Regions from separate parts of the Herbaspirillum sp. SJZ099 genome, predicted to be linked through region 1. Evidence: predicted binding sites of a transcription regulator. Region 1 holds the regulator's gene; the other holds the start of a gene.
The links. Region 1 encodes FliA, which starts transcription of late flagellar genes. Its sites were predicted from a motif close to CTAAAGTTTNNNNNNNNNNNGCCGNTA; they were not measured.

Region 1 (15,309 bases):
CCATCGGCGACGGCCTCGTGGCGCAGATCCCTTCCCTGATCATCTCGACCGCGGCCGGCGTGGTGGTCTCGCGCGTGGCCAACGACCAGGACGTGGGCGGGCAACTGATCAACCAATTGTTCGCCAAGCCGGAAGTGCTCTACATCACCGCCGTCATCATCGGCGGCATGGGCCTGATTCCGGGAATGCCGCACTTCGCGTTCATTGTCCTGGCCGCCGCCATGGCCGGCAGCGCCTACGTCATCGGCAACCGCAAGGAACTGGCCAAGACCGCCGCTGCGCAACCGGAATCGGTCACCGCCGCGCCGACCCAGGAAACGGAAGAAGCCACCTGGCAAGACGTCATGCCGGTCGATACGCTGGGCCTGGAGGTCGGTTACCGCCTGATTCCCCTGGTCGACAAGGCGCAAGGGGGCGAGCTGCTCAAGCGCATCAAGGGCATCCGCAAGAAATTCGCGCAGGAGGTCGGTTTCCTGTCGCCGCCCATCCATATCCGCGATAACCTGGAACTGAAACCTTCGGCCTACCGCATCACCCTCAAGGGCGTGGAAGTGGGCAAGGGCGAAGCGCATGCCGGGCAGTATCTGGCCATCAATCCAGGCATGGTCACCGGGCCGTTGCCGGGCATGATGACCAGCGATCCGGCGTTCGGCCTGCCGGCGGTGTGGATCGACAACAGCCTGCGCGAACAGGCTTCCACGATGGGCTATACCGTGGTCGATGCCGGCACCGTGGTGGCGACCCACCTGAACCACCTGATCACCACCCATGCGGCCGAACTGCTGGGGCGCCAGGAAGTGCAAAGCCTGCTGGACCACCTGGCCAAGGAAGCGCCCAAGCTGGTCGAGGACCTGGTGCCGAAGATGCTGCCGCTGGGCACGCTGCAGAAGGTGCTGCAGAACCTTCTGCTGGAAGGCGTGCACATCCGCGACATGCGTACCGTCATCGAAACGCTGGCCGAGCATGCGGCGCGCATCCAGGAGCCCAACGAGCTCACCGCGATCGTGCGTATCGCGCTGGGCCGCGCGATCGTGCAACAGATTTTCCCGGGCGACAGCGAACTGTCCGTCATGACCCTGGATGTCAAGCTCGAGCGCTTGCTGCTGCAGGCCTTGCAGGCCGGCGGCGACAGCGGCGGCATCGAACCCGGCCTGGCCGATTCGCTGGTTGCGCAAACCGAACAGGCGGCGCAGCGCCAGGAGCAACTGGGCCTGACGCCGGTATTGCTGGTTCCCGCGCCGTTGCGCGCATTGCTGTCGCGCTTCCTGCGGCGCGCCATGCCGCAGTTGCGGGTGCTGTCCCATTCTGAAATACCAGATTCGAAAACGATTAAAGTTACCAGCCTAGTTGGAGGGCAAGCATGAACGTCAAGAAATTTATCGCCAATTCGTCTCGCGAAGCGTGGCGCCAGGTACGTGAAGCGCTCGGCCCGGATGCCGTCATCCTCTCCAATCGCAACATTCCCGACGGGGTGGAAATCCTGGCGATGGCCAATGAGGACATGACCACGCTGGTGGCTCCCGGAGCCGCGCGCGAAGCGGTGACCCGGCCCCAGGCGGCATCGCTGCAGCAGCAGTCGGGCTTGCCGCCGGCGCCGCCATCCAGGCGCCCGGCCTTGCTGTCCTCGCCGCTGGCGCAGCAGCCGCCGCGGGCGCCGCGCGCCGAATCCGGGCCGTTGCTGGACCAGCAGCCGATCGGCCTGATCGCTCCCAGACCGGCCGAGCCAGCCGCGCCTGCCGACGCCCGTGTCTGGCGCAGCCGCAGCAGCGACCAGCGCCGTGCGCGCGATGCGGAGCAGCAAGGCGGGCAGGAGCAGGCCCCGCGCTCCTCGCTACCTGAATTCGACGGCAAGGATTATGATGAGATCCTGTCGGAAGTGATGAGCGAGATCCGTTCCATGCGCGGCGTGCTGGAAACGCAACTGGCGGAGATTTCCTGGGGCGGCACGCAAAAGCGCGAGCCCCTGAAGGCCCTGGTCATGAAGGAAATGCTGGCGGCCGGTTTCAGCGCCAGCCTGTCGCGCCTGATCACCGAAAACCTGCCCAACAACTCCAAGTCGCAGGACATCATGTTCTGGGTCAAGTCGGTGCTGGCGCGCAACCTCAATACGCTGGCCAGCGAAAGCGAATTGCTGGAAAACGGCGGCGTGTTCGCCATGGTCGGGCCGACCGGCGTGGGCAAGACCACGACGACCGCGAAACTGGCGGCGCGTTGCGTGATGCGCCATGGCTCCGGCAAGCTGGCGCTGATCACGACCGACGGCTACCGTATCGGCGGCTACGAGCAACTGCGCATCTACGGCAAGATCCTGGGAGTGATGGTGCACTCGGTCAAGGATGAAACCGACCTGCGCATTGCGCTGGAAGAACTCAAGGGCAAGCATACCGTGCTTATCGATACCGCCGGCGTGGGCCAGCGCGACCAGATGGTGGCCGAGCAGGAGGCGATGCTGGCCGGCGCCGGCGTCGACATCAAGCGCTTGCTGTGCCTGAACGCCACCGCCACCGGGGGCACCCTCAACGAGGTGGTGCATGCCTACTCGGGCTCGGGCCTGGCCGGCTGCATCGTCACCAAACTGGACGAGGCGGCCACCATCGGCAATGTGCTCGACGTGGTGATCCGCCACAAGCTCAACCTGCACTATGTGGCCAACGGCCAGCGGGTGCCGGAAGACCTGCATGTGGCCAACAAGCTCTACCTGGCCGACCGCGCCTTCAAGCAAAAGCGCGAAACCGCGCCGTTCGAATTCCAGGAGGGCGAGTTGCCGGTGGTGGTGGGGCCGACCGCGCTTTCCATGAATGACAAAGGCTTGCGAGAGGTGACCTTTGGCTAGTTACGACATCGACCAGGCGGCAGGACTGCGCCGGATGCTGGAGCGTCCGGTGCCGCGCCTGTTTACCTTTTTGTCGGTACTGGGCGAGGAAGAGAAGAGCGCGATGCTGATCAACCTGGCGGCATCGCTGAGCCAGGCCGGCCATCAGGTGCTGCTGGTTGACGGCGGCGTTGCGTCATCGGGCTTGCTGACGCGCATCGGCCTGCGCCACGATGTCGCCACGCTGCAGGAAGTCGCCCGCATGGAGCGGCCCTTGCATGAAGCGGTGCGCCTGCTTCCTGAGGGTTTTTCGATGGCCCGCATCGCGCGCCGCGCGGTGCCCGCGGCCGGCCATCCGCAAGCGGGCCGGCTGGTCTCGATCTTCGATACGCTCATTGAGCAGGCCGAAATCACGCTGGTCAACGGCGTATTGGCGGAGGATGACTCGTTTCCGGTATCGACCATGGAAATGGGGGAGATCGTCATCCAGCTCTCCACCAGCGCATCGTCGATCAAGGCCGCCTATGTGCTTTTGAAGAGCTTGACCGACAGGATCGGGCGCCGTCCGTTCAGCCTCATCATCAACGATGCGACCGAAGCGGAAGCGCAGACCGTCTATGCCAACATGGCGCAGGCGGCCAGTCGTTACCTGGCGGCGCAATTGAATTTCCTCGGATCGGTTCCGGCTGACGATCATATCCGGCGCGCCTGCGGGCAAGGCAGGGCGGTGATGGACGTGTTCCCGTTCGCGGGCGCGTCGATCGCCTTCCATCGCTTGGCCAAGCAACTGGCAGGGCAGGATGCGGCAAAAAGCGCTTACGGCATGGCAACCGACGGTGCAAGTCTCGGAGTGTGACGTGCATGTATAACGTCAAGGGAAAAACAGGCAAGAACGATTTGCTGGAGCTGCATGCGCCGCTGGTCAAGAAGCTGGCGCATCAGCTCAAGGCGAAGTTGCCCCCTAGCGTCGAGGTGGACGACCTGATCCAGGCCGGCATGATAGGCCTGCTGGACGCGGTCAACCGTTATGAGGAAACGCACGGCGCACAGTTCGAGACCTATGCCGTGCAGCGCATCCGCGGCGCCATGCTGGACGAGTTGCGCAGCAGCGACTGGCTGCCGCGCAGCATCCGCCAGAACGCGCGCAAGGTGGAAGATGCGATGCAGGCGCTGCTGCAGAAACTGGGGCGCCAACCGCAAGAGAACGAAGTGGCGCAGCACATGAAGCTCAGCCTGGCCGAATATCAGGCCATGCTCACCGATTGCGGCGGCCACCAGTTGATCTACTATGAAGACTTCCACGATGACGACAGCGGCCATGAGCATTTCCTCGATCGCTACCAATCGGCCGAAACCGACAATCCGCTGCAGAACCTGATCAACGGGGGCTTTCGCGAGGCCGTGGTCGAGTCGATCCGGGCCTTGCCGGAGCGCGAGCAAATCCTGATGGGTTTGTATTACGAGCAGGAGATGAACCTCAAGGAAATTGGCGCCGTCATGGGCGTGTCCGAATCGCGCGTATGCCAGCTGCACAGCCAGGCGATATCGCGCATGCGTTCCTACCTGCGCGAGCATGCCTGGTCCGGGGTGGCCTGAATCCCGCTGCTGATGCGCCCCATGGCGTGGTCAGGGCACGGCAATCACAGAAAAACGGCATGTACTACCGTAACGCCGCTTAGTTAAGGCAAACTCTCTCGCGCAATCATCAAGAGTCCGTTCGGGCTGAGTAGGCCCGCCAGGGCCGTATCGAAGCCAGCATGCCGGCGTCAGCGGGTCTTGCCTGCCCTTCGATACGCTGCTACGCAGCTACTCAGGGCGAACGGAGTCTGAACTCCACAAACAAAAATGCCGTTCAGCGCTTAACTGAACGGCATTACGGTATGCACCGGGCTTTTTTATATGGCTTGCGCCGATTCCCGGTCGAGGAACCTGCGGTCGGATTTACACCACGCCAAGGCGGCGGCCGACCGATTTGATGCTGCTTTGGCCATCCGGGCCATAGAAGTTGCCCGCGTTGGACTTGCCTTGCAGGATGGTCAGCGCGCTTTGGTTGATCGACAGTTTCTTGCCGATCAGGAGGCCGTTGACGCGGTTCAGTTCCTTGGCGTCTTGCGCCAGGTCGAACAGGGCAGCCCAGATTTCCTTGTCGTCATCCGAACCTTGTTCATTCATCCACTGTTGCATGCCGCTTTCATCGTCGGCATAGCCAAGGCTGGCCAGGAGCTGGTGGCGCTGGCCGGCGAGGGTGGTCATTTCGGCAACGATGGTGGCCTTTTCGCCGATGAGGTCGGTCATGCCTTCGGACGCGGTCTCGGAGAGCAATGCTTGCTCCTGGCGCAGTTTTTCAACCAGCCGGGCCAGCGCCGTTTTTTCCTGTGTCAGGCTGTGTGCCGGGTTGCTCATGGTCTGTGATGGTTCGTGCGAATCCGGGTTAGGCCTTGCGCGCGTTGATCAGCGTCTGGACGGTATCGAACAGGCCGCTGGCGACCTTGTCCGGGTCGACCTGGAAAGTGCCGTTGGCGATGGCCGCCTTGATTTCCGCGACCTTCTTGGCATCGAAGCTGCCGTTGGCCTTGGTTTCCAGCGACTGGTAAGTGGCCGACAGGCGCACGTTGTCCGAGGCGGCGGCCGTCGAGGCTGCGCTGTTGCCGGTTTGCGCGCCCGGACGCGGCTGGGCCTGGGTTTGCTCGGTGGTGCGTCCGGAGGTGGATTTCAGGGCGTCATTAACATTCACGGCAGTATTCCTTGTAGGGTGAGGGTGCTTCGCACCGCCTGTCGCTTTGATTATCGGCTATTTTTCCGCAAACTTTAACAACTGGCGCCGCAATTTGAACCCTGTCGCCATCTTTCCTGGCATCCGTTCGATGCGGGTTCCTGGAAGAAACATATTGCCCTGTATTAATAGTTGATTTCCAGAATGCCGCCTGCCTTGGCAATGCCGCTGACCACCTGTCCGGCCGCTGTCCGCGCTTGCGCCATTTGCCCCTCGGAGGCGTTGGACAGGGCGCGCGCCTCGGTTGAGATCTGGAAGCCGGGACCATTGGAGACGACGCGTACCGGCTGGCCTTGCTGCACCACGCGCTGGTTGCGCACGGTATCCATGCGCAGGGGAGTGCCGGCGCGCACCGACATGGAGGCGACTCGCCCGACGGCCTGGGATTCGTCGGTAATGATGCCGTTAGGCAATCCCGACAAATCGCCGCGCATGCGCGTGACGTCGGCGGCGCTGATGGTTTGTCCCTGGACCAGCGGCACGGCCGCCACCAGGTAATCCGATACCACCCGGACGTTGGCGCGCACATAAACAGTCCACGGGGAGGGCGCCACGCATTTGATACCGATGGTGGTCCTGCCCCACAGGCGCGCGCCATTCGGCATGAAGGCTTGCGGTTCGATGCAGGCGTTCAGGTTCAGGCGGGGATCCACCGGATCGACATCGACGGTGACGCTGCCCGGCAAGCCGGAGGTCTGCGTCTTGAGGAATTGCTCGGCGACCTGCTGCAGCGCCGGCAAGTCCTGGCGCTGGGGGGCATTCGGGTCTGCTTGGGCGAACGCGCCTTGGAAGCCGCAAGCCAGCAGGGCGAGGACGGCCGCGGCATGGCGCAATACGCGGGAAGGCTGTTTCATTTTGTGCAACTCGCCCCGGACGGGGCATTGGCGAATCTTGGCAGCAATGTTACTTCGCGCGCGCGAGGTCAAAAGCAGGAACAAGGGAGGCTTTTCTCTGCTTATCGCCCATTAAACTTCCGGGGGCAACCGTATGATCGAGCTTATGTAATTCCATCATCGGCGCAGTCCGCGATAACTTGAGCGGCGCCGGCATTCCAGGAGGGCCAGATGGTCTCAAAGCTCGACGACTATTTCCGCTTCAACGAACTGGCGCTGAACCTGCGGGCCCAGCGCCAGCAGGTGCTGGCATCCAATATCGCCAACGCCGATACCCCGAATTACAAGGCGCGCGACGTCAATTTCGCCGATGCGCTCAAGAATGCGCTGGACAATAAATCGACCGCGTTGCCTCCGCTGCGGTTGGCGCGTACCGCTGCGGCGCACGTCGCCGGCGAGGCAGCCGGTTCGGGCGAGGGCAGCATTGGCGGTTCGCCGCTGCTGTACCGCACCGCGACCCAGGGCAGCGTCGACGGCAATACCGTCGACATGGACGTCGAGCGCAATGAGTTCGTCGACAACGGCATTCGTTACGAAGCCGGCGTCACCGCAGTCAACGGCCAGATCAAGGCCATGATTAACGCCATCCAACCGGGTTGATAAGCCATGTCCCTCTCTAATATCTTCAATGTTGCCGGCTCGGCCATGAGCGCCCAGGCGCAGCGCCTGAATGCCGTGGCGAGCAATATCGCCAACGCCGACAGCGCCACCAGCCCCGACGGCACGCCCTACAAAGCCAAGCAGGTGGTGTTCCAGGCGATCCCGGTCGGCGACGTCAAGGACAGCGGCGTGAAGGTCGCGGCAGTGGTCGAAGACCAGGCGCCGCCCAAGCTGGTCTACGATCCCAAGCACCCGATGGCCGACGCCAACGGCTACGTGGCGATGCCCAATGTCAATCCGGTCGAGGAAATGGTCAACATGATCTCCGCCTCGCGCTCTTACCAGACCAACGTGGAAACGATGAACACCGCCAAGTCCATGCTGGTTAAAACCCTCACCATCGGCCAATAGGACTCTAGCCCATGACCACCGTATCTTCCGACCTGCTGACGGCCATGAACGGCACCGGCGGCACGAGTTCCTCCAGCGGCTCGGGCGGCCTCAACGACAATAGCGCAGATGCGATCCAGAACCGCTTCCTGACGCTCTTGATCGCGCAGATGAAGAACCAGGATCCCAGCAACCCGATGGACAACTCGCAGCTGACCACGCAAATGGCGCAACTGTCGACCGTCTCGGGCATCAGCCAGCTCAATACCACGCTGTCGACCCTGATGGGCAACCTGAGCTCCTCGCAGGCGCTGCAGTCGGCCAACATGATCGGCCACAGCGTGCTGGCGCCGGGCAACAGCATCCAACTGACCTCGGACACAACCAAGGCCGAGGACGGCACCGAAACCACGACGCAAAAGGCGGTGTTCGGCGTGCAGCTGGATTCGACGGCGTCTTCGGTCATCGTCACCGTCAAGGATTCCACCGGCGCCGTGGTGCGCACGATGGACCTGGGGCCGCAGGCGGCTGGCACGATGCCGGTGATCTGGGATGGCACCAACGACGTCGGCAGCAAGGCCGCGGACGGCAATTACACCTTTACCGTGACGGCCGCCAACAACGGCGTCGGCGTGAATGCGACCGCGCTCGCATTCGGCACCGTCGCCAGCGTGACCACGGCCGCCGATGGCAGCATCAAGCTCAACGTCTCGAACATCGGCACCATCAAGCCGACCGACGTCGTGCAAATTCTTTAATCGTCATTACCGACAGGGAGCAACAAATGGGTTTTCAACAAGGTTTGAGCGGACTGAACGGCGCGGCAAAGAGCCTGGATGTCATCGGTAATAACGTGGCCAACGCCAGCACCGTCGGCTTCAAGGAAGCGCAGGCGCAGTTCGCCGACATGTACGCCAATTCGATGAACCGTTCCGGCAATTCGCCGGTAGGTATCGGTGTGATGGTGGCCAATGTGGCCCAGGCGTTTACTCAGGGCAATATCTCCACGACGAACAATCCGCTGGACATCGCCATCAATGGCGACGGATTTTTCCAACTGGCATCCAGCCCGGACAGCAAGGCGCCGATGTATGGCCGCAATGGCCAGTTTGAACTGGACAAGAACGGCTACATCATCAATCCAAGCATGAATGGGGCTTACCTGATGGGGTATGCCGCAGGCGTGTCCGGCGGCGACCCGGTCGCGCTGAAGATCGATACCTCGGCAATGCCGGCCACGGCTACCACCAAAGTCAGCACCAAGGTGAACCTGGATTCGCGCCAGAGTGTGCCGACCGTGACCCCTTTCGATCCGGCCCAGCCGAATTCGTACAATAACTCGACCGGTGTGACGATGTACGACAGCCTCGGCAATCCGTACAGCGTGCAGACTTACTATGTGAAGAATGCGACCACAGGCACCCCGCCGACCACCACCTGGGATATTTACGCGACCATCGATGGCACAACCGTGACCAACGGCGCAACGCCGCCGGCTCCCTTGGCCATCGGCACGATGACCTTCGACTCTACCGGCGCGATGACCGCGACCACCGGCATGACGCTGGACATGACCAATTACACCAAGGCTGGCGGTACCTTCCCGGGAACCATCGCTTTGTCGTACACCGGTTCGACCCAGACCGGTTCGGCTTTCGTCAACCTGGCGCAAAGCCAGGATGGCATGATGCCGGGTACGCTCTCGAGCTTCTCGATCGCCAAGGATGGCAGCATCATCGGCTCCTACAGCAACCAGCAAACCAAGACTCTGGGGCAGGTGGTCCTGGTGAATTTTGCCAACCCGAACGGCTTGCAGCCGATCGGCAACAACCTGTACCAGGCGACTGCAGAAGCCGGCTCCCCGCTGGTCGGTACGCCTACGAGCGGCAGCTTCGGCACGTTGCAATCGCGCGCGGTGGAAGACTCCAACGTCGACCTGACCGCCGAACTGGTCAACATGATCGTGGCCCAGCGCGTCTACCAGGCCAACTCGCAAACCATCAAGGTGCAGGATACCGTCTTGCAGACCCTGGTCAGCATGCGCTGATCGGGTGATGGGCGCGCCTTCCGGGGCGCATATGCTTCACAGCCGCCGGCCGCGCCGGCGGCCGGTTTCAATCAGCGGCAGAGCCAGGCTTTGCCGCGCAGAGGGGTTCTATGGATCGTCTGGTCTACACAGCGATGTCGGGCGCCAAGCACACGCTCGAGCAACAGGCCACCGCCAGCAACAACCTGGCCAATGCCACCACCACGGGTTTTCGCGCCCAGCTCAATACGTTCCGTTCGGCGCCGGTGGTGGGCGACGGCTTGCCCACGCGCGCCTTCGTGGTGGACTCCACGGCGGGCAACGATTTCTCGCAAGGCCCGATCCAGGACACCGGTCGCGCGCTCGACGTAGCGGTGCAGGGCCGCGGCTGGATCGCCGTGCAAACGGCCGATGGCGGCGAGGCCTATACCCGCAACGGCAGCTTCAAGACCACTGAGAACGGTATCCTGCAGACCCAGTCCGGACAGCCTGTGCTGGGCGACGGCGGCCCGATCACCATCCCGCCCGATGTGACGGTGGCGATCGCTGCCGACGGCACCGTGTCCACCATCCCGACCGACGGCATTCCGAATGCGGTCAACATCCTGGGCCGCATCAAGCTGGTCAATCCTGACGACAAGAACCTCAAGCGCGGCGACGACGGCATGTTCCGCACCATCAACGGCGGCGCCGCCCAGCCCGATGCCAATGTGCGGCTGGCCAGCGGCGCGCTGGAAGGCAGCAATGTGAACGTGGTGGAGGCGATGGTCAATATGATCAACCTCTCGCGCCAGTTCGAGATGAACATGAAGATGATCCAGACCGCCGAAAGCGATGCGACCAAGGCGACCCAGATCCTGTCCTTGACCTGACTATCCTGATTGCCTCGGTGTAATCGCCGATTACCGGAGAAATAAATGATTCGTTCCCTTTGGATTTCCAAGACTGGCCTGGATGCGCAGCAGACGCAGCTGGACGTGATTTCGAACAACCTGGCCAACGTCAGCACCAACGGTTTCAAGCGTTCGCGCGCCGTGTTCGAAGACCTGCTGTACCAGACCGTGCGCCAGCCCGGCGCGCAATCGTCGCAACAGACCCAGCTGCCGTCGGGTTTGCAGATCGGTACCGGCGTGCGTCCGGTGGCGACCGAGCGCATCTTCACGCAGGGCAACGTCAACCAGACCAACAACGACAAGGACCTGGCCATCCAGGGCGCGGGTTTCTTCCAGATTCTGCTGCCGGACGGCACCACCGCCTATACCCGCGACGGCTCCTTCCAGACCGACAACCAGGGCCAGCTGGTGACCTCCAGCGGCTACACATTGCAGCCGCCGATCACCATTCCCCTCAATACCACCAAGCTGTCGGTCGGCCGCGACGGCACCGTCTCGATCATGCAGGCCGGTTCGACTGCCAGCACGCAGATCGGCACCATCCAGGTGGCGACCTTCATCAACCCGGCCGGCCTGGAAAGCCGCGGCGAGAACCTGTATGTGGAAACCTCCGCATCGGGCACGCCCAACCCCAATACGCCGGGCACCAATGGCGCCGGCGCGCTGTGGCAAGGCTATGTGGAAACCTCGAACGTCAACGTGGTGGAAGAACTGGTCAACATGATCCAGACCCAGCGTGCCTATGAAATCAACAGCAAGGCGATCACCACCTCGGATCAGATGCTGGCCAAGATTTCGCAGTTGTAATCGTCACGCAGTTGAATGGGGAGTTAGCAGTTTGAAGAAGGAAGAGGCAAATATGAATCGCTTGCTGAAGTTCGCCGCCGTAGTGGGCACATTGGCCGTCGCCGGCTGCAACACCGTGCCCGAATCGATCGTCAAGGGGCCGATGACGGCGCGCCCCCAGCCAGCGTCGTATGCGCCAGCCACGTCCGGCGCGATCTTCCAGTCGGCAGTCTATCGGCCGTTGCTGGAAGACCGCCGTGCGCGCCTGGTGGGCGATACGCTGACCATTGTGATCAATGAAAGAACCAGCGCAGGCAAGACCGCCGGCAGTTCGGCCAGCAAGACCGGCACGGTCGCATCGCCGGCGCCGACCATCTTCGGCACCACCATCAAGGAACTGTCGGCCAGCGGCACCTCTTCCAACAAGTTTGAAGACAAGGGGGCAGTCAGCTCCAGCAATACCTTTACCGGCACCATCGGCGTGACCGTCACGGAGGTGCTCCCTAACGGCAACCTGGTGGTGAGCGGGGAAAAGCAGGTGGCCCTCGACAAGGGGGTGGAATACGTACGCTTTTCGGGCACCGTGAGTCCGGACAATATCCAGACCGGCAATACCGTTTCCTCGACCGTGGTGTCCGACGCCAAGGTCGAATACCGCACCAATACCCGCGTCGACATGGCGGAGTTCATGTCGTCGCTGGGACGTTTCTTCTTTAGCGTGTCTCCTTTCTGATGTGGGGTTTTGTCATGTTCGTGGAAAGGTTTTCCGCTGTTAACCTGGTTCGCAAGGGGCTGTTGGCCGTTGCGGCGGGGCTGTGCGTGGCCGCAGCCATGCCGGCGCATGCCGAGCGCCTCAAGGATCTCGCCAGCATCCAGGGCGTGCGCCAGAACCAGCTGGTCGGCTACGGTCTCGTGGTCGGCCTTGACGGTAGCGGCGACCAGACCACCCAGACCCCGTTTACCGTCCAAAGCGTGATCAGCATGCTGCAGCAGCTGGGCGTGAACGTGCCGACCGGCACCAGCAACAACATGCAGTTGAAGAACGTGGCGGCGGCAATGGTGACGGCGACCTTGCCGGCCTTTGCGCAGCCGGGCCAACTGATCGACGTCACGGTTTCTTCCATCGGCAACGCCAAGAGCATCCGCGGCGGCACGTTGCTGATGGCACCCCTGAAAGGCGCCGACGGCCAGATCTACGCAATCGCCCAGGGCAACGTCGTGGTCGGCGGTGCGGGCGCCTCGGCCGCGGGCAGCAGTACCACCATCAACCATCTGAGCGCCGGGCGCATCTCGGGCGGGGCCACCGTGGAGCGCGCGGTTCCCAGCGCGCTGGGCGGCGGGGACGTGGTCATGCTGGAGCTCAACGACAACGACTTTTCCACCGCCAGCCGCGTGGTGGATGCGCTCAACAAGCGTTTCGGTTCGGATACCGCGGTGGCGCAGGACGGACGGGTGATCCGCGTGCGCGCGCCGATTTCCAGCGGTGACCGCGTGGCCTTCCTGGGCGCGCTGGAAAACATCGATGTGACGCCCGGCAAGCTGTCGGCCAAGGTCATCCTGAACGCCCGCACCGGCTCGGTGGTGATGAACCAGAGCGTGATGCTGGAGACTTGCGCAGTGTCGCACGGCAACCTGTCGGTGGTGATCCAGGCCGACAATGCGGTGAGCCAGCCCAACGCTTTTGCCGGCGGGCAGACCGCAGGCGTCCAGAACGCGCAGATATCGATCAACAAGGAGCCCGGCAAGGTCATGCTGCTCAAGGGCGGCGCTTCGTTGGCCGATGTGGTCAAGGCGCTCAACGCCATCGGAGCGACGCCGCAGGATCTGCTGGCGATCTTGCAAGCCATGAAGGCGGCCGGTTCGCTGCGCGCCGAGCTTGAAGTGATTTGATCGCCGGGACGGCGCTGATGCAACAAGGCAGCAAGGACGAAGCCGCACTCGGCTTTGCCAACAGATAACTGATCGCCAATCAAGGTACTTCATGCTCAACAAGATCAACCCATCCAATCCGACCGACAATCTGGCTGTCGATGCGAATGGGCTGAACAGCCTGCGCGAGGCGGCGCGGCAGAATGGAAATTCGCCGGAGGCGATCAAGGGCGCGGCCAAGCAGTTCGAGGCGCTGTTCCTGAACATGATGATGAAAAGCATGCGCGACGCCACGCCGCAGAATGGCCCGTTCGATAACGAACAGACCAAGATGTTCACCTCCATGCTGGATCAGCAGATGAGCCAGAACCTGGCGCAGCGCGGCATCGGCCTGGCCGATGTGCTCACGCGCCAGCTGTCGGCCGCATTGCCGAAGAAGTTGCCGGATGCGCAAGACCTGGAGCAACAGCAACTGGACGACGGTTTGCCGATGAACATCCCGCTGGCCAAGGACATGAGCGAGGCCGACCGTGCCAGGTTCGTCCAGAGCTTTGCCAGCCAACAAGCCGCCGATGGCGCCGACCGCGACGGGCAGGGGCGCAACAAGCGCCGTTCCAACAAGCCCGCCCACGTCGAGGCCTTCCAGAGCCGCCTGCAGGCAGATGCCGAAATAGCCAGCCGCATGACCGGCATTCCGGCCAAGTTCATGCTGGCCCAGGCGGCGCTGGAAACCGGCTGGGGCAAAAAGGAAATCATCTCCCGCGACGGGCGCTCGGCGCACAACCTGTTCGGCATCAAGGCCACCGGCAATTGGAAGGGCAAGGTTGTCGAAGCGACCACGATCGAATACATCAACGGCAAGCCGCAAAAGCGCGTGGAAAAATTTCGTGCTTACGATTCGTATGCCGACGCTTTCCGCGACTACGCCAATTTGCTGCGCAGTAACCCGCGTTACGAGAAGGTGCTCGCCAGTGCGCAAGACGCGCACGGATTCGCCTATGGCCTGCAACGCGCAGGTTACGCGACCGATCCGCACTATGCCGAGAAGCTCTCCCGCATCATCCGCCAATCCTTGTCGGCATAAGAACCGGCTCATACGCTTATCGGGAGTGGTTCGATGGCCCGATGGCATGGTGAATACAGGTTTTTAGCACGCGTACAATGCCGATCGGGTGCCGTCCGGCAACAAAAACGGACGGCCCGATCTAAAGTTTTTGTAAAGCGTGCCGTAGACTTGGTTATTCCGTTAAAGAAGATCCAGCATGGCAACCAATATCTTTAGCATCGGTCAGAGCGCGTTGCAGGCAGCGATGGCGGCGCAAGCCACGACCAGCCACAACATCTCGAATGCGACCACCCCCGGCTACAACCGCCAGGTTGTCGTGCAAAGCACGGCCGGCGGCATCAACTATGGTTATGGCTTTGTCGGGCAGGGTACCCAGGTTGCCGAGATCAAGCGCGTCTATAACGATTTCCTGGTCAAGCAGCAGCTGGCATCGCAGACCACGGCCAGTTCGCTGGACTCCTACTATTCGCAGATCTCCCAGCTCGACAACTTGCTGGCCGACAGTGACGCCGGCTTGTCGCCCGCGCTGCAGGATTTCTTCAAGGCTGTCCAGAACCTGGCCTCCAATCCGAATACCGATGCCTCGCGCCAATCCGTGCTGTCGATGGCTTCCACCCTGGTGGCGCGCTTCCAGAGCCTGAACGACCAGATGGCGCAAAGCCGCACCAGCGTCAATAACCAGATCACTTCGACTGTGAGCACGGTCAACTCGTATGCAGCCCAGCTGTCCGAGCTCAACAAGGCCATCGTCAAGGCGCAAGGCGCCGGCGGCGGCCAGGCGCCGAACGACCTGCTGGACCAGCGCGACCAGGTGATCGCCGAGATCAACAAGTATGTCAAGGTCAGCATCGTGCCGCAGGACAGCGGCGCGGTCAGCGTGTTCATCGGTTCCGGCCAGCCGCTGGTGATGGGCGACCAGGTGACCACGCTGGTGGCCACGCCTTCGGTGGATGACGTCTCGCGCCTGCAGATCGGCTATCCGGTGGCCGGCGGTAAAACCGCCATCATTCCCGACAGTTTCTTCTACGACGGCGGCAGCCTGGGCGGTTTGCTCAAATACCGCACGGAAACGCTCGACCCGGCGCAGAATTCCCTGGGCCGCATCGCCACCATCCTCGGTTCCACCTTCAACGACCAGCAAAAGCTGGGCCTGGACCAGAACGGCGTGGCCGGCACCGACTTTTTCAACATCGCCAAGCCG
Region 2 (15,309 bases), on a different contig from region 1:
CGGTTCATGTAGGTCTGCGGCTCCAGCAGCCAGACTTCGTTGCCGGCGACCGAGGTCTTGCCGGCCAGCGCGTTGAAGCGCGCCTCGCGCGCCAGGCGCACCGGGCCGGCCAGGTTGTCGACCAGCCAGAAGCCTGCGTTGTGCCGGGTTTGTTCGTATTCCGGGCCGGGGTTGCCGAGGCCGACGATGAGGCGAATGGACATGTTGCAAAAATGGACAGAAGTGCGACGTTGAAACGGCGATTATCCCGAGTTTGCCGTTCCGCGTCCAATGTCAAGATTGGCGCACGCGGTTGAATTGCGTATCATCCAACGCTTGTTTTTCTTTACTGTTGACTGGGTTTCACAATGCTGCCTTCTATCGAACAACGACTCGCCCTTGAACTCGTCGCCAAGCCGGTTCAGGTCGCTGCCGCCATCGCCTTGCTGGACGAAGGTGCAACCGTCCCCTTCATCGCCCGCTACCGCAAGGAAGCCACCGGCGGCCTGGACGACACCCAACTGCGCCTGCTGGAAGAGCGCCTGCGCTACCTGCGCGAGCTGGAGGCCCGTCGCGCCGCGATCATCGCCTCGATCGAAGAGCAGGGCAAGATGACGCCGGTGCTGCTGGACGCCATCGTCCACGCGGAAGACAAGACCCGCCTGGAAGACCTGTACCTGCCCTACAAGCCCAAGCGCCGCACCAAGGCGCAGATCGCCGCCGAAGCCGGCCTGACCGAGCTGGCCGATGCGCTGCTGAACGATCCGGCGTTGAATCCCGAAGAAGAAGCCGCCAAGTACCTCAAGCCGGCCTTCACCACCGACAACGGCGACAACCCCGGCGTACCCGATGCCAAGGCGGCGCTGGACGGCGCGCGCCAGATCCTGATGGAGCGTTTCTCGGAAGACGCCGAGCTGCTGCAGAACCTGCGCGAATACCTGACCGAGCACGGCGTGGTCGAGTCGAAAGTGGTGGAAGGCAAGCAGGACGCCGGCGAGAAGTTCGCCGACTACTTCGATTACTCCGAGACCTTCGGCACCATCCCTTCGCACCGCGCGCTGGCGCTGTTCCGCGGCCGCCGCGAAGAGGTGTTGAACGTGGTGCTGCGCCTGGATAGCGAAGAAGAAAAGCCGAAGTGGGATGCCCCGCACAACCCGTGCGAAGGCCGCATCGCCTCGCGCTTCGGCGTGTCCAACAAGGGCCGCGCCGCCGACAAATGGCTCTCCGACACGGTGCGCTGGGCCTGGCGCGTGAAGGTGTTCATGCACCTGGAAACCGAACTGATGACCAAGCTGCGCGAAGAAGCCGAAGCCGAGGCCATCAACGTCTTCGCCCGCAACCTGAAGGATCTGCTGCTGGCCGCACCGGCCGGCCCGCGCGCCACCATGGGCCTGGACCCGGGCCTGCGCACCGGCGTCAAGGTCGCCATTGTCGACGCCACCGGCAAGGTGGTGGCCACCGATACCATCTATCCGCACCAGCCGCGCAACGACTGGCACGGTTCGCTGCATACGCTGTCGCAACTGGCCGAGAAGCACCAGGTGTCGCTGATCTCGATCGGCAACGGCACCGCCTCGCGCGAGACCGACAAGCTGGCGCAAGACCTGATCAAGCTGCGCCCGGAACTGAAGCTGACCAAGATCGTGGTCTCGGAAGCCGGCGCCTCGGTGTACTCGGCCTCGGAATTCGCTTCCAAGGAATTGCCGGAACTGGACGTGTCGCTGCGCGGCGCGGTGTCGATTGCGCGCCGCCTGCAGGATCCGCTGGCCGAACTGGTCAAGATCGATCCCAAGTCAATCGGCGTCGGCCAGTACCAGCACGATGTGAGCCAGACGCAACTGGCGCGCTCGCTGGACGCGGTGGTGGAAGATTGCGTCAACGCCGTCGGCGTCGATGTGAACACCGCCTCGGCGCCGCTGTTGGCGCGCGTATCTGGCCTCAACGCCAGCGTGGCGCAGAGCATCGTTTCCTACCGCGACATGAAGGGCATGTTCGTCTCGCGCGCTGCGCTGCGCGAGGTGCCGCGTCTGGGCGAGAAGACGTTCGAACAGGCCGCGGGCTTTTTGCGCGTGATGAACGGCGAGAACCCGCTGGACGCCTCCGCGGTGCACCCGGAATCGTACCCGCTGGTGGAAAAGATCCTGGCCGACATCAAGAAGGACGTGAAGAGCGTGGTCGGCCAGACCTCGCTGTTGAAGGGCCTGTCGCCGGCCAAGTACGCCGATGAGAAATTCGGCGTGCCGACCGTCACCGACATCCTCAAGGAACTCGACAAGCCGGGCCGCGATCCGCGTCCGGAGTTCACCACCGCCACCTTCAAGGAAGGCGTGGAAGAGATCAAGGACCTGCGTCCGGACATGATCCTGGAAGGTGTGGTGACCAACGTCGCGGCCTTCGGCGCCTTCGTCGACATCGGCGTGCACCAGGATGGCCTGGTGCACATCTCGGCCTTGTCGAATACCTTCGTCAAGGACCCGCACACGATGGTCAAGGCCGGCCAGGTGGTCAAGGTCAAGGTGCTGGAAGTGGACGAGAAGCGCAAGCGCATCGCCCTGACCATGCGCCTGAACGACACCGCGCCGGCGCCAGGCGCGCGCAATGAGCAGCGCGGCGACCGTAACGATTCGCGCCGTCTGTCGCAGCACCAGAACCAGCGCTCGCGCGAGCAGGCGCCAGTCGGCAATGCGATGGCGGCGGCGTTTGCCAAGCTGAAGGGATGATCCGTCCGGGCGCTTGATTGCGCATCGCCCCGGCTAAAAGAAAACAGGCTGTTCCCGCGAGGGGACAGCCTGTTTTTTTATCCGCGATGGCGCCAGCCCGAAGTCCGCCGGACAATGCCGCGGCCGATGCGGCGGGTTGGGCAATGGCGCCGATGTTGTCTGAGATCAGGCTGGCGCGCGTCAGCCCTGTGCTTCGGGTACGTTCGTGCCCATGCCTTCGGGCAGCAGCGGCGCGATCTCGGCCAACTCGTCGGCGCTCAGGCGCAAGTCCGCCGCGCCCAGCAGTCCATCGACCTGCGCGGGACGGCGCGCGCCGACGATGGCGCCGGTGATGGCGGACTGCCGCAGTACCCAGGCGATCGCCACGGCCGCGGGCGTCAGCCCGTGCCGTTTGCCGATGCTGCCGAAAACGTCGACCAGCGCGAGATTGTTCGTCAGGCGCGGCTCCTGGAAATCCGGGCTGCGGCGCTTGCGCCAATCGTCGTCAGGCAGCCCGGCGATGCGCTCGCGCGTCATCGCGCCGGTCAGCAGGCCCGACTGCAGCGTGGAATAAGCGATGACGCCGATGCCGGCCTGCTCGCAGAAGGGAAGGATGTCGGTTTCCACCTCGCGCATCAGCGCCGAGTACGGCGGCTGGAGAGAGGCGATGGCGGTGAGCGCCTGCGCGCGTTTGAGCTGCGGCACGTCGAAATTGGAGACGCCGATGGCGCGGATCTTCCCTTGCTCACGGGCCTTGGCCAGCACCGACAGCGCGGCTTCGATCCCCTCGTCGGGGCCGCCCGGCGGGAACGCCGGCCAGTGGAGCTGGTACAGGTCGATCGTCTCGACCTGGAGGCGGCGCAGGCTGTCCTCGATCTCGCGCGCCAGCGACTTCGGGGCCAGCGAGTGCGAGATTTGCCGGGTCGCGCGGTCCCACACCAGGCTGCCCTTGGTGAATACCAGCGGACGGCGCGAAGCCGGAACGCGGCGTAGAAGCTGGCCGACGATTTCCTCGGCATGGCCCAGCCCGTAGACGGCGGCGGTATCGATCCAGTTCACGCCGCGCTCGACCGCATATTCCAGCGCGGCCAGGCTATCGGCGTCGTCCTGCGCCCCCCCAGCCGAACTCCCATCCCGCGCCGGCGATGGCCCAGGTGCCCAAGCCGATGGGGGAGATCGTGAAATCGGCGCTGCCGAGACGTTTCTGTTGCATGGTTCGACCTTTCGTTCAATGGAAGGCCGTCAGTGTCGCGCGGATGATAGAAAGTGATAAGTCGGGTTATGCTTGATGAACTACTGAGCCATTTTCATCAATATGCTTCCTGACCTGCATGAACTCGATGCCTTTGCGGCGGTGGCGCGCCACCGCAGTTTCCGCAAGGCGGCCGCCGAGCGCGGCGTGTCGGCCTCGGCCTTGAGCCATGCCCTGCGTGGCCTGGAACAGCGGCTGGGCGTGCGGCTGCTCCATCGCACCACGCGCAGCGTGACGCCGACCGAAGCCGGCCAGCGCCTGTTGGCCAGGCTCGACCCGGCGTTGCGCGAGGTGGCCGATGCGCTGGCCGATGCAACCGCCTTGCAGGCCGAACCGGCCGGTACTGTGCGCCTGAACGTGCCGCGTCCGGCGGCGCGGTTGCTGCTGGCATCGGCGCTGGCCGGTTTCGCGGCCGCGTATCCGCGCGTGCAGCTCGAAATCGTGACCGATGACGGCCTGGCCGATATCGTGGGCGATGGCTTCGATGCCGGGATCCGTTTTGGCGAGAGCCTGGCCGGGGATATGGTGGCGGTGCCGATCGGTCCGCCGCAGCGCTTTGTGTGTGTGGCCGCGCCGGATTACCTGGCCGCGCGCGATGGCGCGGGCATCGCCTATGTCTATGAGGCGATGGTGCGCGAGGACCTGGCCGCCGGCCGCTTGCAGGCCGTGCTGGAGGACTGGGGCGCACCCGCCGGGCGGTTCTTTCTCTATTACCCAGGCCGTCGGCACGTGCCGATGGCGCTGCGGGCCCTGGCGGATTTCATTCGGAAGTAACGTCGCCGGCGCTGCCCGTTCAGGCGGTGGTGCTGATGCGCGTCTGGGTCACCGAGACCGAGACGCTTACCGTCGTCTGGCTGGCGACCACGGTCCCCCCGCTGCCGTCGCCATTGCCGGCGTCGGTATCGTCGCCGTCCTGTTTTTCGCCCTTGATCTTGGCGATGAAGTCGGCCAGCGACTTTTGCACCAGGTCATAGGTCTTGTCGATGTTGCTGGCAATGTCGCCGTTGAGCACGCTCAGGCTGTCGAGAATGCCGCGCGCTTCCTTGAAGCCCTGGTCGACGCCCTTGAAGATCAGGGCCATGTAGTTGTCGATATTGGTGGCGTCGTCCTTGTCCGGGTTGTTCTGCTTGTACAGTTCGAACAGGTTGGTGACGAACGAGACGATGCGGCCCGCCGTGCCCTCGGGCGAGTTGTCCTGCGCCATGGCGTTCTGGATGGCGTTGTCGCCCATCTCGGGCCGCAGCACGTCATTGATGTTTTCGATGGCGCTTTTGTAGACCAGCGCCAGCGGATCGTTTTGCGAATTGATCGACACTTCCAGCGAAGCCTGCAGGATGGAAACATTGAGCTGGGCACGGGCGCCGGACTCGGTCAGCAGGTTGGCCTTTTGCGCGTCGGCGATCTTGTCGTTGGATGACGCGGCGGACGGCGGGTTGGCCGGTTCGGCGGGCGAGGTGGCGGGCAGCAAAGGCTTGGTGTCTACGCTGCTGGCGGTGGTGCTGATGGCCATGACGGTCTCCTGTACTAGGACCGCACTCGGGGAAGGGGAAAGGGGGAAACGGCAGTCCTTTTTCAACTTACGGCATCGGCCCGGGAATCTGAAGGTCAGGAAGGCAATTTTGATCGATTTAATGTTGAATCGAGACAGTACGTATCGTTTTGCGTGATGTTGCCGGATTTTAACAATGTTTCAACCTTCTTCCGCCAGCCCGCGATGTGTACGCTAATGGGCCAGGGTGCCTGCGCTGGTGATGGTGGTGAGGTCGACATGGGAGGCGCCATGGCGGTTGGATCCGGAAAAATTGATCCGGTATCCGAGGCCGTCGTAGTTCTTCTCATTGATGCTTTCCAGTGCGGCGATCAGTTTGTTGCGCGTCGGGGCGGGGCCGGCGCGCCTGATGCCTTCGGCCAGCACCCTGGCGGCGATGAATCCTTCCAGTCCAAGATGGCTGAACTCGCTGGCGCGGGCCTGGCGCATCGCCTGCTGGTATTGGCGCACGATGGGGAGGGTGCTTTTCCACGGGAAGGGCATGGCTTGCGAGACGATCATCCCGGCCAGCGCCTTGTGCCGGGAATCGTCCAGCGTGCTGTAGACGAGCGAGGCGGCATAGAAGTAGCCGCGATAGCCTTTGGCGCGCAAGAGTTCGATCAAGGGGAGATTGAGCGCCGGCGAAATGCTCATGACCAGGATGATGTCCGGCCGCGCGCGCAGGAGGCTGCCGGCCATCTTTTCCATGCTCGGCCCGACCGCGCTGACGGTCGTCACCAGTTCTGCCCCGGCGGTGTCGATCATGGTTTGCAGGAGGGCGTGGCTCGGTACGTTGGGATGGTCGGTAAAGATGGCCAGGCGCTTGAGCCCGATCCTGGAAAAATGCGCGAACATGTAGCTGTATTCATCGACGTAGCTGGCGCGGATAGTGAATACGTGGCGGTTGAGCGCGTTATAAACGATGCGGGCGCCGGTGACCGGCGCGAAAAACGGGACGCCGTTCTCATTGACGATGGGAAGCACGGCACTGCTGGTTTGCCAGCCGACATAACCGAACAGCGCCAGCGCCTTGTCCTCTTGCAGCAGTTGCCGCGTGTTTTGGATTGCCAGGATGGGGTCGTTCTGGTCATCCATCGTGGCCAGCCTGATCTGGCGGCCATGGATGCCGCCCTTGCCGTTGACTTGCGCGAAGTAGGCATGGGCGCCGGCGAGGAATTGCCGGGTGAGGTGGGCATGCTGGCCGCTCAGGTCGGCCGATTGGCCGATGACGATGTGGTCGCTGGCGCCGGCGCCCGGGCTGCAGGCGAGAACCAGCACGCCGGTCAGCAATAGCGCAGGCAGTCGCATGGGGGATCTCCTTGTTGGCGCAGTTACCGGGAATCTCCGATGTTAGCAATGCCGGACAGGAGGGCAACGGCTATCAGCCGCAGTGATCGAAATAGAGACTGAATCTCGTATTTATTATTAGAACTGATTTCATCAATAGGCGTGAGTGCGAGCTTATCCCGTTTGGGATGAAGTGCAAGGCGCGAAGTTGGGTCAAGACTGGACGTTTTGCCAGCGCCCTTTCTGAGCAGAACGCATCTCACTCCTATTGATGAAATGAGTTCTAGGTTTCTTCCATCAGGAACAGCCGCCGGTGCTCGCGTATCGCGTAGCGGTCGGTCATGCCGGCGATGTAATCGGCCACCTGGCGCGCCTGCTTGTGCAGGCGCTGCGCCTCGTCGGCGAGATCCCGAATCTGGTAGGCCGGCGGCAGCAGGTTGGGCTGGCCGATGAAGGCCTGGAACATCTCGCTGATGATGCGGCGCGCCTTGGCGGTCATGCGGTTGACCTGGTAGTGGCGGTAGAGCTTCTCGCGCAGGAATTTTTTCAGGATCGCGGCTTCGGCCGCCATGGCGTCGGAAAAGGCGATCAGCCGCGGCGCGTTGCGCACGTCCTCGATATCGCGCGGCGCCGCGTCGGCGATGCGCGCCTGCGAGGTATCGATCAGGTCGACGATGAGCGCGTTGATCATGCGGCGCACCGTCTCGTGGATCACGCGGCGGCCGGTGATGCCGGGGTAGGCCTGCTCCACTTCGCGCAGGTGGCGCGCGAAGAAATCCACCTCGCACATCTGCGCCATGCCCAGCAGGCCGGAGCGCAGGCCGTCGTCGATGTCGTGGTTGTTGTAGGCGATCTCGTCGGCCAGGTTGGCCAGTTGCGCTTCCAGCGAAGGCTGCTTCTTGTCGATGAAGCGCTGGCCGATGTCGCCCAATTGTTTCGCGTTGTGCAGCGAGCAGTGCTTGAGGATGCCCTCGCGCGTCTCGAAGGTCAGGTTCAGGCCGTCGAAGGCGGCGTAGTGCTGTTCCAGTTCATCCACCACGCGCAGGCTTTGCAGGTTGTGCTCGAAGCCGCCGTGCTCCTTCATGCAGTCGTTGAGTTCATCCTGGCCGGCGTGGCCGAAGGGCGTGTGGCCGAGGTCGTGGGCCAGCGAGATGGCTTCCACCAGGTCTTCGTTGAGTTTGAGATTGCGTGCGCAGGAGCGCGCGATCTGCGCCACTTCGATGCTGTGGGTCAGGCGCGTGCGGAACAGGTCGCCCTCGTGGTTGACGAAGACCTGGGTCTTGTATTCGAGGCGGCGAAAGGCGGTGGAGTGGACGATGCGGTCGCGGTCGCGCTGGAATTGGCTGCGCGAACCGGGGGGAGTCTCATCGAAGCGCCGGCCCCTTGAATTCGCCGAATTGGCGGCGTAGGGGGCGAGGTGGGGCGGCGCTTCGAAACTCATGTCACTCTCCGGTGCAGGCCGCCAGGGTTTGCATCAGCAACTCCTGCGGCGCGTTGGTAATCAGCGGGCTGCCCAGCGGCTTGACCAGGATGAACTTGATCTGCCCGCCTTCGTTTTTCTTGTCGACTTCCATCAGCTCCAGCCAGCGCTCGGCGCCAAGATCCGGCGCCACCGTCGGCAGGCCGGCGGCGGCCGTCACGGCGCGGATGCGTTCGCGCGCGGCGGCGTCGATGTAGCCCAGGCGATGCGACAGGTCGGCCGCCATCACCATGCCGCAGCCGACCGCTTCGCCGTGCAGCCATTGGCCGTAGCCCAGGCCGTTTTCGATGGCATGGCCGAAGGTGTGGCCGAAGTTGAGGATGGCGCGCAGGCCGCCTTCGCGTTCGTCCTGGCGCACCACGTCGGCCTTGATCTCGCAGGAGCGCTGGATGGCGTAGGCCAGCGCGGCGTCATCCTTGGCTACCAGCCTGGCCATATTGGCCTCGATCCAGTCGAAGAAGGGGGCGTCGATGATGGCGCCGTGCTTGATCACCTCGGCGATGCCGGCGGCCAGTTCGCGGGCGGGGAGCGTGTGCAGCGTGGCGGTGTCGGCGAGCACCGCTTGCGGCTGGTAGAACGCGCCGATCATGTTCTTGCCCAGCGGGTGGTTGATGCCGGTCTTGCCGCCCACCGACGAGTCCACCTGCGACAGCAGCGTGGTCGGCACCTGCACGAACGGCACGCCGCGCATGTAGGAGGCCGCGGCGAAACCGGTCAGGTCGCCGATCACGCCGCCGCCCAGGGCGATCAGGGTGGTCTTGCGGTCGCATTTCTCGGCCAGCAGCACGTCGAAAATCTTCATCAGGCTGGCCCAGTTCTTCTCGCCTTCGCCGTCGGGCAGCACGATCTCGGTGACCTGCTTGCCGGCCGCGCGCAGGGCGGCGCTGACCTTTTCCAGATACAGCGGGCCGACCTTGTCGTTGGTGACGATGGCGGCGCGCTTGCCCTTGACGAATTGCGGCAGCAGGGCGGGATCGTCCAGCAGGCCGCGGCCGATGAGGATGGGATAGCTGCGTTCGCCCAGGTCGACTTCGAGAGTGATCGGGGCGGCGGGGGTATCGGCTTGGCTCATGCTGCGTGTGTTCTGGTGGTGGCCGGCGCTGGCGACGCCGGTGAAGGTGGTGGTCGAGGAAGTTGCGGAGGCGGTAAAGACAATGCCGCCGGCGAAGGCATCCGCCTCGGCCTGCTTGGGCGCAAGCTCCAGGTGGCTCATGATGGTCTGCACCAGGAACTGCACATTGGGGCGATTGGTTTCGACGACGAAATCAGCCACTTCGCGGTACAGCGGCTCGCGTTGGCGGGACAGTTCTTCCAGCTTGCGGCGCGGGTCGGCGGTCTGCAGCAGCGGGCGGTTCTTGTCGCGGCCGGTGCGCTGGAGGATCTGGTTGATGCTGGCGCGCAGGTAGATCACGGTGCCGTGGCGCTTGAGGTTCTCGCGGTTCTCGGCGCGCAGGACGGCGCCGCCGCCGGTGGCCAGCACGATGTCGGATTGCGCGCAGAGGTCGCGGATGACTTCGGCTTCGCGGCGGCGGAAGCTCTCTTCGCCCTCGATCTCGAAGATGACCGGGATCGATGCGCCGGTGCGCGCTTCGATTTCGTGGTCCGAATCGACGAAGCGCTTGCCCAGCTTCTTGGCCAGGGCGCGGCCTATGGTGGTCTTGCCGGCGCCCATGAGGCCGACAAGAAAGATGCTTCCTGTCATATCGAAAATTCTGCGCAGCAGGCCGGAAAGCGGCGGCGGTATTGCCGTTGCGCGGTTTTTCGGCCAAAACGCTGATTTTACCGTCCTTGGCGGCCCGCCGGGGAAAAATGCGCATCAATGGCGGTGCTGCGCCGCCACCACGCGCGGCGTCAGGAAGATCAGCAGTTCGGTCTTGTCCTGCACCCGGGCGCTGTGCCTGAACAGGTGGCCCAGCACCGGGATGTCGCCCAGCAGCGGCACCTTGGCTTCGCGCTGGTGTTCGGTCTGGGTGTAAATGCCGCCGAGCACCACGGTGCCGCCATCTTCCACCTCGACCTGGGTCTTGACGTGCTTGGTATTGATCGCCAGGCCGCCGGGCGTGGCGGTGCCGCGGCTGTCCTTGTTGACATCCACATTGAGGATGACATTGCCGTCCGGCGTGATCTGGGGCGTCACTTCCAGCTTCAGGTTGGCTTTCTTGAAGGCGGTGGCGGTCGCGCCGCTGCTGGTGGATTGCTGGTAAGGGATTTCCTCGCCTTGTTCGATCAGCGCGGTTTGCTGGTCGGCGGTGACCACGCGCGGGCTGGAAACGATCTTGCCGCGCCCTTCGGATTCCAGCGCCGACAGCTCGATGTTGAGGAAGCGGTGCGCGGCCGCGTTGAACAGGGTGAAGGCAAAGCTGCCCGGCGGCGAGCCGCCGATGGACTGGGCCGGGAGATTGACGGCGGGTTCCCGGGCGGAGGCGCCGGAGGCGGGCGGCGCCTGGCCGCTGAGCTCGGCCACGTCGCCGTAGGAATTGCCGATGGCCGCGCCGTTGGTCCGGGCCGACAGGCCCAGCTTGATGCCGAGGTTGCGTCCGAAACTGTCGTCGGCCTCGACGATGCGCGCCTCGATCAGCACCTGGCGCGCGGCCACGTCGATGCGTTCGAGCAGCTTGCGGATATTGGCCAGCACGGCCGGGGTATCGGTGACGAACAATTGGTTGGTGCGGGCATCGACCACCGCGCTGCCGCGCCGCGAGAGCAGCCCGTTGCGGCGTTCGGCCAGCGCCGCACCGTCCTCGCCGATGCCGAACGCGCGACGGAAGGTGTCGGCGCGCTGGTAGTTGAGCTGGAACACCTCGGCATGCAGCGGTTCGAGGTCGGCGATCATGGCTTGTTGTTCCAGTTCCTGCTTTTCGCGCGCCAGCATTTCCTCGCGCGGCGCGATCCAGACAATGTTGCCGTTGCGCCGCATGCCCAGGCCGCGCGCCTGCATGATGATGTCCAGCGCCTGGTCCCAGGGAACGTTCTTGAGCCGCAGGCTGAGCTGGCCGCCCACGGCATCGCTGGCGATGATGTTGAGCCCGGTGAAGTCGGCCAGCACTTGCAGCGCCGAGCGCACGTCGATGTCATGGAAGTTCATCGATAGTGTGTCGCCCTGGTAATCGCGCTCGGCAGCGGGTCGCTGCGCCTGCGGCGCCGCCGGCTGCACCTCGATCACCAGCCGGCGGCCGCGCTGGTAGGCGTCGTAGCGCCATAGCCCATGCGGTTCGATAATCAGCCGCGTGCCGCCGGCATGACGTATGGCGCTGTAACGCGCCACCGGCGTGGCGAAGTCGTCGACATCGAGGCGGCGCTGCAGCGCAGCGGGCAATGTGACGCCGGGGATGTCGGCGACGATCTGCTGGCCCGACTGGCGGACATTGACCGTGGTGTGCGCCGATGGCAGTTCCAGTGCGATTTGCCCTGCGCCGGTCGGCCCGCGGCGAAAGTCGATGCCGGCCAGCATGGGTTGCGCGTGCTCGTCCTGGTCCGGGGCGATCAGCCGTTCGCGCAGCACGATGCGCAGCCGCCGTCCGTCGTAGTGCAGTCGATGTGCCGCGTTTTGCTTGAGCTCCAGCAGCAGGCGCAGGCGTTGGCCATCGGCGGCAAGCATGGCCTGCTGCATGAGTCCCGTGCCGCGCATGCGTCGGTTGATGTCGCCGGCACTGGCGGTACGGGGGAAATCAAGCACCAGGCGCGGCGGATTGACGGTGGAGAATTCGCCCACCTGAAGCGGCGCGGGCGGATGCGCAAAATCCAGTTCGACGACGGTTGCATCGTCTTCCTGTTTTACGCTGACCGACTCCAGCCGGTTTTCTTCCGCCGCCGACGGAAAAGACAGGAGCAGGCAGCCCAGCAAGCTGAGCAGGCAGCAAATCATCGGCATCATGCGCTCGCTCATGGCCGTACCCAATGGCGTTGTCGTGGCTGGCGCGGTTTGTCCGCGGACGGCGGCGCATTGGACGCCATTTCTTGCGTAGCGCCGCTGCCTACCGCCAGTATTTGCGTTGCGCCCCGGTGGGCCACTTGCACCGATTGTTCATCGATGCGCACCACGCGTCCCAGTCCCGCGGGGAGTTCGTCGCCGACCCGCACGCGCAAACTGCGGCCGTCTACCTGCAGCACGGCATAGGCGGAGGTTTCCTGCACCAGCGTGCCCAATACCCGGATGTGCGGCGCGGATTTCCCGACCGGCTCGGCGGGCTGCATGCGGTCGTCGTTGCGTGCGCTGGCTTGCCGATGTGCGGCTCGCCGTTGCGCCATGCCGAACGGATCGGTTGGTGTATCCGTCAGGGAAAGGGCGGCCGCGTCGGTTTGTTCCGGTTGGGCGTGTGTCGGCGCCGGTACGCGGGAGTCGGCCTCGCGCCTGGCCTGGGCGATCCAGGCGCGGGTGGCCTCGGCTTGATCCGCAGCGCCGCAGCCTGACAGCAGCGTGGCCAGCAATAGATGTAGCGGCAAGCGGCAGGCCGGATGGCGGGGAACGAATGGCGCTGTCATGGTTGGGCAAGGGCCTCGGCATCGCGCAGCACAGCGCCAAGGACGACTTTCATCAGCAAGGTCTGGCGGCCTGCGCGGGCGGCGTGCAGGGCCAGCTCCATCGACTCGACCTGTACCGGCAGCGGCGGCTCGGTGACCAGCTCCACGAACCGCAGCAGGCCGGCGTACTCGCCGCTGAGTTCGATCTCGGCATGGGTTGCCGGCTGGGCCGGCGCCAGCGGCTTGAACGATTCCATCTCCAGGCCGCATTCTTGCGCGCGGCGCGCCAGCTTGAGCTGCAACAGGCCGGCGACGGAATGGCTGTCGCCGGACCATAGCGGCTCTTGCGCGCTCAGCAATTGCATGTCGAGCAGGTTTTCCTGTGAACGCAGTGCGGGCAGTTCCGCCACCTTTTCCAACGCGGCCAGCAGCCGCGATTGCTGGTCGTGGCGAAGATTTTCCGCGGCCTGGCGTAGTGCGCTGCGTGGTTGCACGTACAGGAAAAGTCCGGTGGCGGCGCAAGCCAGCGCCACGGCCAGCAGCAGGATGGCGCGCGCTGCCAGCGGCCAATGCGCGGGATGCGCCGGCAGTGCGGATCGGCGTTTCATGGCGGGACGCTGGCATCGGCAGGCCTGTCGTCATGCCTGTCGCCATGCAGTGGCGGCGGTGAGAACGGCAGCGACAGCGTGAAGTCATAGCGTCCGTCGTCGGCATGCCGGTCGGTGGCGCGCAGATCCTGGATGGCGACACGTTCCATGCCGGCATGCAGCAGCGCATTGGCGTATGCCTGGATATCGCGTACATCCGCCGCATGGCCGCGCAATTCTCCAGCGCGCGGTTGCAGGGCGATGCGGTACAGCCTGATTTCCGGCAGCGCGGCGGCGGAGGCGGCGCGCAGCAATGACGCGGCTCGCGCGCGCAGGGCGGTCTGGTCGTTGAGCGTCGCCAGCCGGGATTGCATGTGCGCGATGCGGCTTTGGCTTGCCGCGCGCTGATCCAGTTGCGGCTGCAGGGTGTGCAGTTCGGCCGCCAGCAAACGGTTGGCCATGCCGATGCCGTCCGTTTGGCCATCGATGCGCATCGCCAGCGCCAGTACCGGCAAGATGCCCAGCAAGGCTGAACATGCGAGCCAACGGTAGAACGAGAGTTCGCGCGCCCGGCGACGCCGGGACGGGGGCAGGGCAAAGTTCGGGGAAGTCGTGCGCCTGCTCACATGAGTCCTTCGCCGGCCAGCGCCACGGCGCAATGGAATGCCGGGAGCCGGCGCGGCGCGATGGCGGCCGCCACATGCCCGGCGACCAGGATGCGAGGAGGAAGCGCGGCCACGGCAGCGGGGATGCCGGCGTATTTGCGCAGCGCCGCCGCAACCGGGTTCAGGGCGGCGGCATCGCCGCTGAGCAGCAGCCGTGGCGGCGATGGCCGCAACAGCGGCGCCAATTCTTCCAGCAAGGCGGTGATGGGGGCGCCGTCGCTACGCCATGCGAGCGCTTGCCAGTGTTGCGCGTGCCGCGACAGCCAGGCCGAGGCGGCGTCCAGATGCAAGACGGCCGCGCCATCGCCGTCGCGCAGGAAGGTCGCAAGGCTCCAGCCGTCGGCCACGACCGCGCGCGCTTGCAGGCCCAGCGCTTCGGCCAGGGCCAGCCGGTCTTCCACCAGCATGGCCGGCGCCGTGACTGCCAGCACTTGCACATCGGCGGGGGAGGCCGGCGCCGGGCCGAGCACACGATAATCGAGCGCCAATTCGTCCAGCGATTGCCGCCGGTGGGCCGCCGCCTCGGCGCGAACCTGCGCCAGCCGTTGCAGTTCGTTCGACGAGGCGGGCAAGACCAGCGGCGTCAACGTGACCGTTGCCGCCGGGATCGCCATGGCCACCGCGCCGGCATGGATCATGTGCTGCCGCATCAGCCGGCGGCAGCCATGCGCGAGCAATTCGAAGTCATCGATCCGGCCATCGTTGCAGATGACCTGGCCGAAGGCATGCTCAGCCAGCAGTTCCAGCCGCAGCCGGCCGCGCCGCCGGCGCAGCACGGCCAGCCGGATGCGGTCGGCGCCGATGTCCAGTCCGGCGCACATGCCATGGGTGCCGATTCGCGATCTCTGCAATGCCAGTGAAAATGCCACGTGGAAATACCCGCTTCGGATACGTTTCGATGGAGCCGGTGATTGTTCGGCAGGCCGCGCATGGCCGGCAATAGATGAAACTTGAGAATGCCGCGCAAATGAATCGGCGCCCGAAGGGAACCGCGGCAGTCGCCCGGGTCAAAGAGGTTTGGTCTATTTGCAACACCGGGCCATCGGCCGGCGCCGGGCAATTGTCCGGCGATTGCATCAAATTGATGCGAATTGGAGGCAGATCGGGGCTAATCCTTGCCCGCGGCAACTTTGGCGCCCCGCTGGCCTGCTGCGGCTGGCGCTCGCCCGAACCTGGCTGCTTGGGTCGCAAGGGCGAGCCGCTATAATGCGTCCTTGTCTCTCTGATCCGGCTACGGCCCGATTTGACTCGCTTAGAACCTGTTGATGATCTCGCCGGGAGTTGATCGAATGCTATTTCAGGATGGGCTGCAAGGCGCAAAACGTAGCCGGGCCGGTGGCCCGACGAGGCTTTGCAACGCCGCAGACCGCC

Region 2: a site for FliA is predicted at 5,508-5,534, ahead of FB597_RS07210 (DUF5610 domain-containing protein). Genes of this name have one in related genera too.

What each region holds. Positions count from the first base shown of each region.
Region 1 is NZ_VIUO01000006.1:203,937-219,245, reverse strand. It holds gene flhA (flagellar biosynthesis protein FlhA) at 1-1,364, shown strand, start outside; gene flhF (flagellar biosynthesis protein FlhF) at 1,361-2,833, shown strand; gene FB597_RS14760 (MinD/ParA family protein) at 2,868-3,668, shown strand; gene FB597_RS14755 (RNA polymerase sigma factor FliA) at 3,674-4,408, shown strand; gene FB597_RS14750 (flagella synthesis protein FlgN) at 4,754-5,215, opposite strand; gene flgM (flagellar biosynthesis anti-sigma factor FlgM) at 5,244-5,546, opposite strand; gene flgA (flagellar basal body P-ring formation chaperone FlgA) at 5,711-6,439, opposite strand; gene flgB (flagellar basal body rod protein FlgB) at 6,650-7,078, shown strand; gene flgC (flagellar basal body rod protein FlgC) at 7,085-7,489, shown strand; gene FB597_RS14725 (flagellar hook assembly protein FlgD) at 7,501-8,226, shown strand; gene flgE (flagellar hook protein FlgE) at 8,253-9,515, shown strand; gene flgF (flagellar basal-body rod protein FlgF) at 9,626-10,366, shown strand; gene flgG (flagellar basal-body rod protein FlgG) at 10,412-11,194, shown strand; gene FB597_RS14705 (flagellar basal body L-ring protein FlgH) at 11,247-11,906, shown strand; gene FB597_RS14700 (flagellar basal body P-ring protein FlgI) at 12,005-13,063, shown strand; gene flgJ (flagellar assembly peptidoglycan hydrolase FlgJ) at 13,155-14,126, shown strand; gene flgK (flagellar hook-associated protein FlgK) at 14,305-15,309, shown strand, end outside.
Region 2 is NZ_VIUO01000002.1:472,892-488,200, forward strand. It holds gene pth (aminoacyl-tRNA hydrolase) at 1-203, opposite strand, end outside; gene FB597_RS07195 (Tex family protein) at 348-2,699, shown strand; gene FB597_RS07200 (aldo/keto reductase) at 2,880-3,737, opposite strand; gene FB597_RS07205 (LysR family transcriptional regulator) at 3,994-4,704, shown strand; gene FB597_RS07210 (DUF5610 domain-containing protein) at 4,724-5,440, opposite strand; gene FB597_RS07215 (ABC transporter substrate-binding protein) at 5,654-6,766, opposite strand; gene FB597_RS07220 (deoxyguanosinetriphosphate triphosphohydrolase) at 7,029-8,186, opposite strand; gene aroKB (bifunctional shikimate kinase/3-dehydroquinate synthase AroKB) at 8,188-9,927, opposite strand; gene FB597_RS07230 (type IV pilus secretin PilQ) at 10,042-12,111, opposite strand; gene FB597_RS07235 (pilus assembly protein PilP) at 12,108-12,707, opposite strand; gene pilO (type 4a pilus biogenesis protein PilO) at 12,704-13,294, opposite strand; gene FB597_RS07245 (pilus assembly protein) at 13,291-13,800, opposite strand; gene pilM (pilus assembly protein PilM) at 13,896-14,759, opposite strand.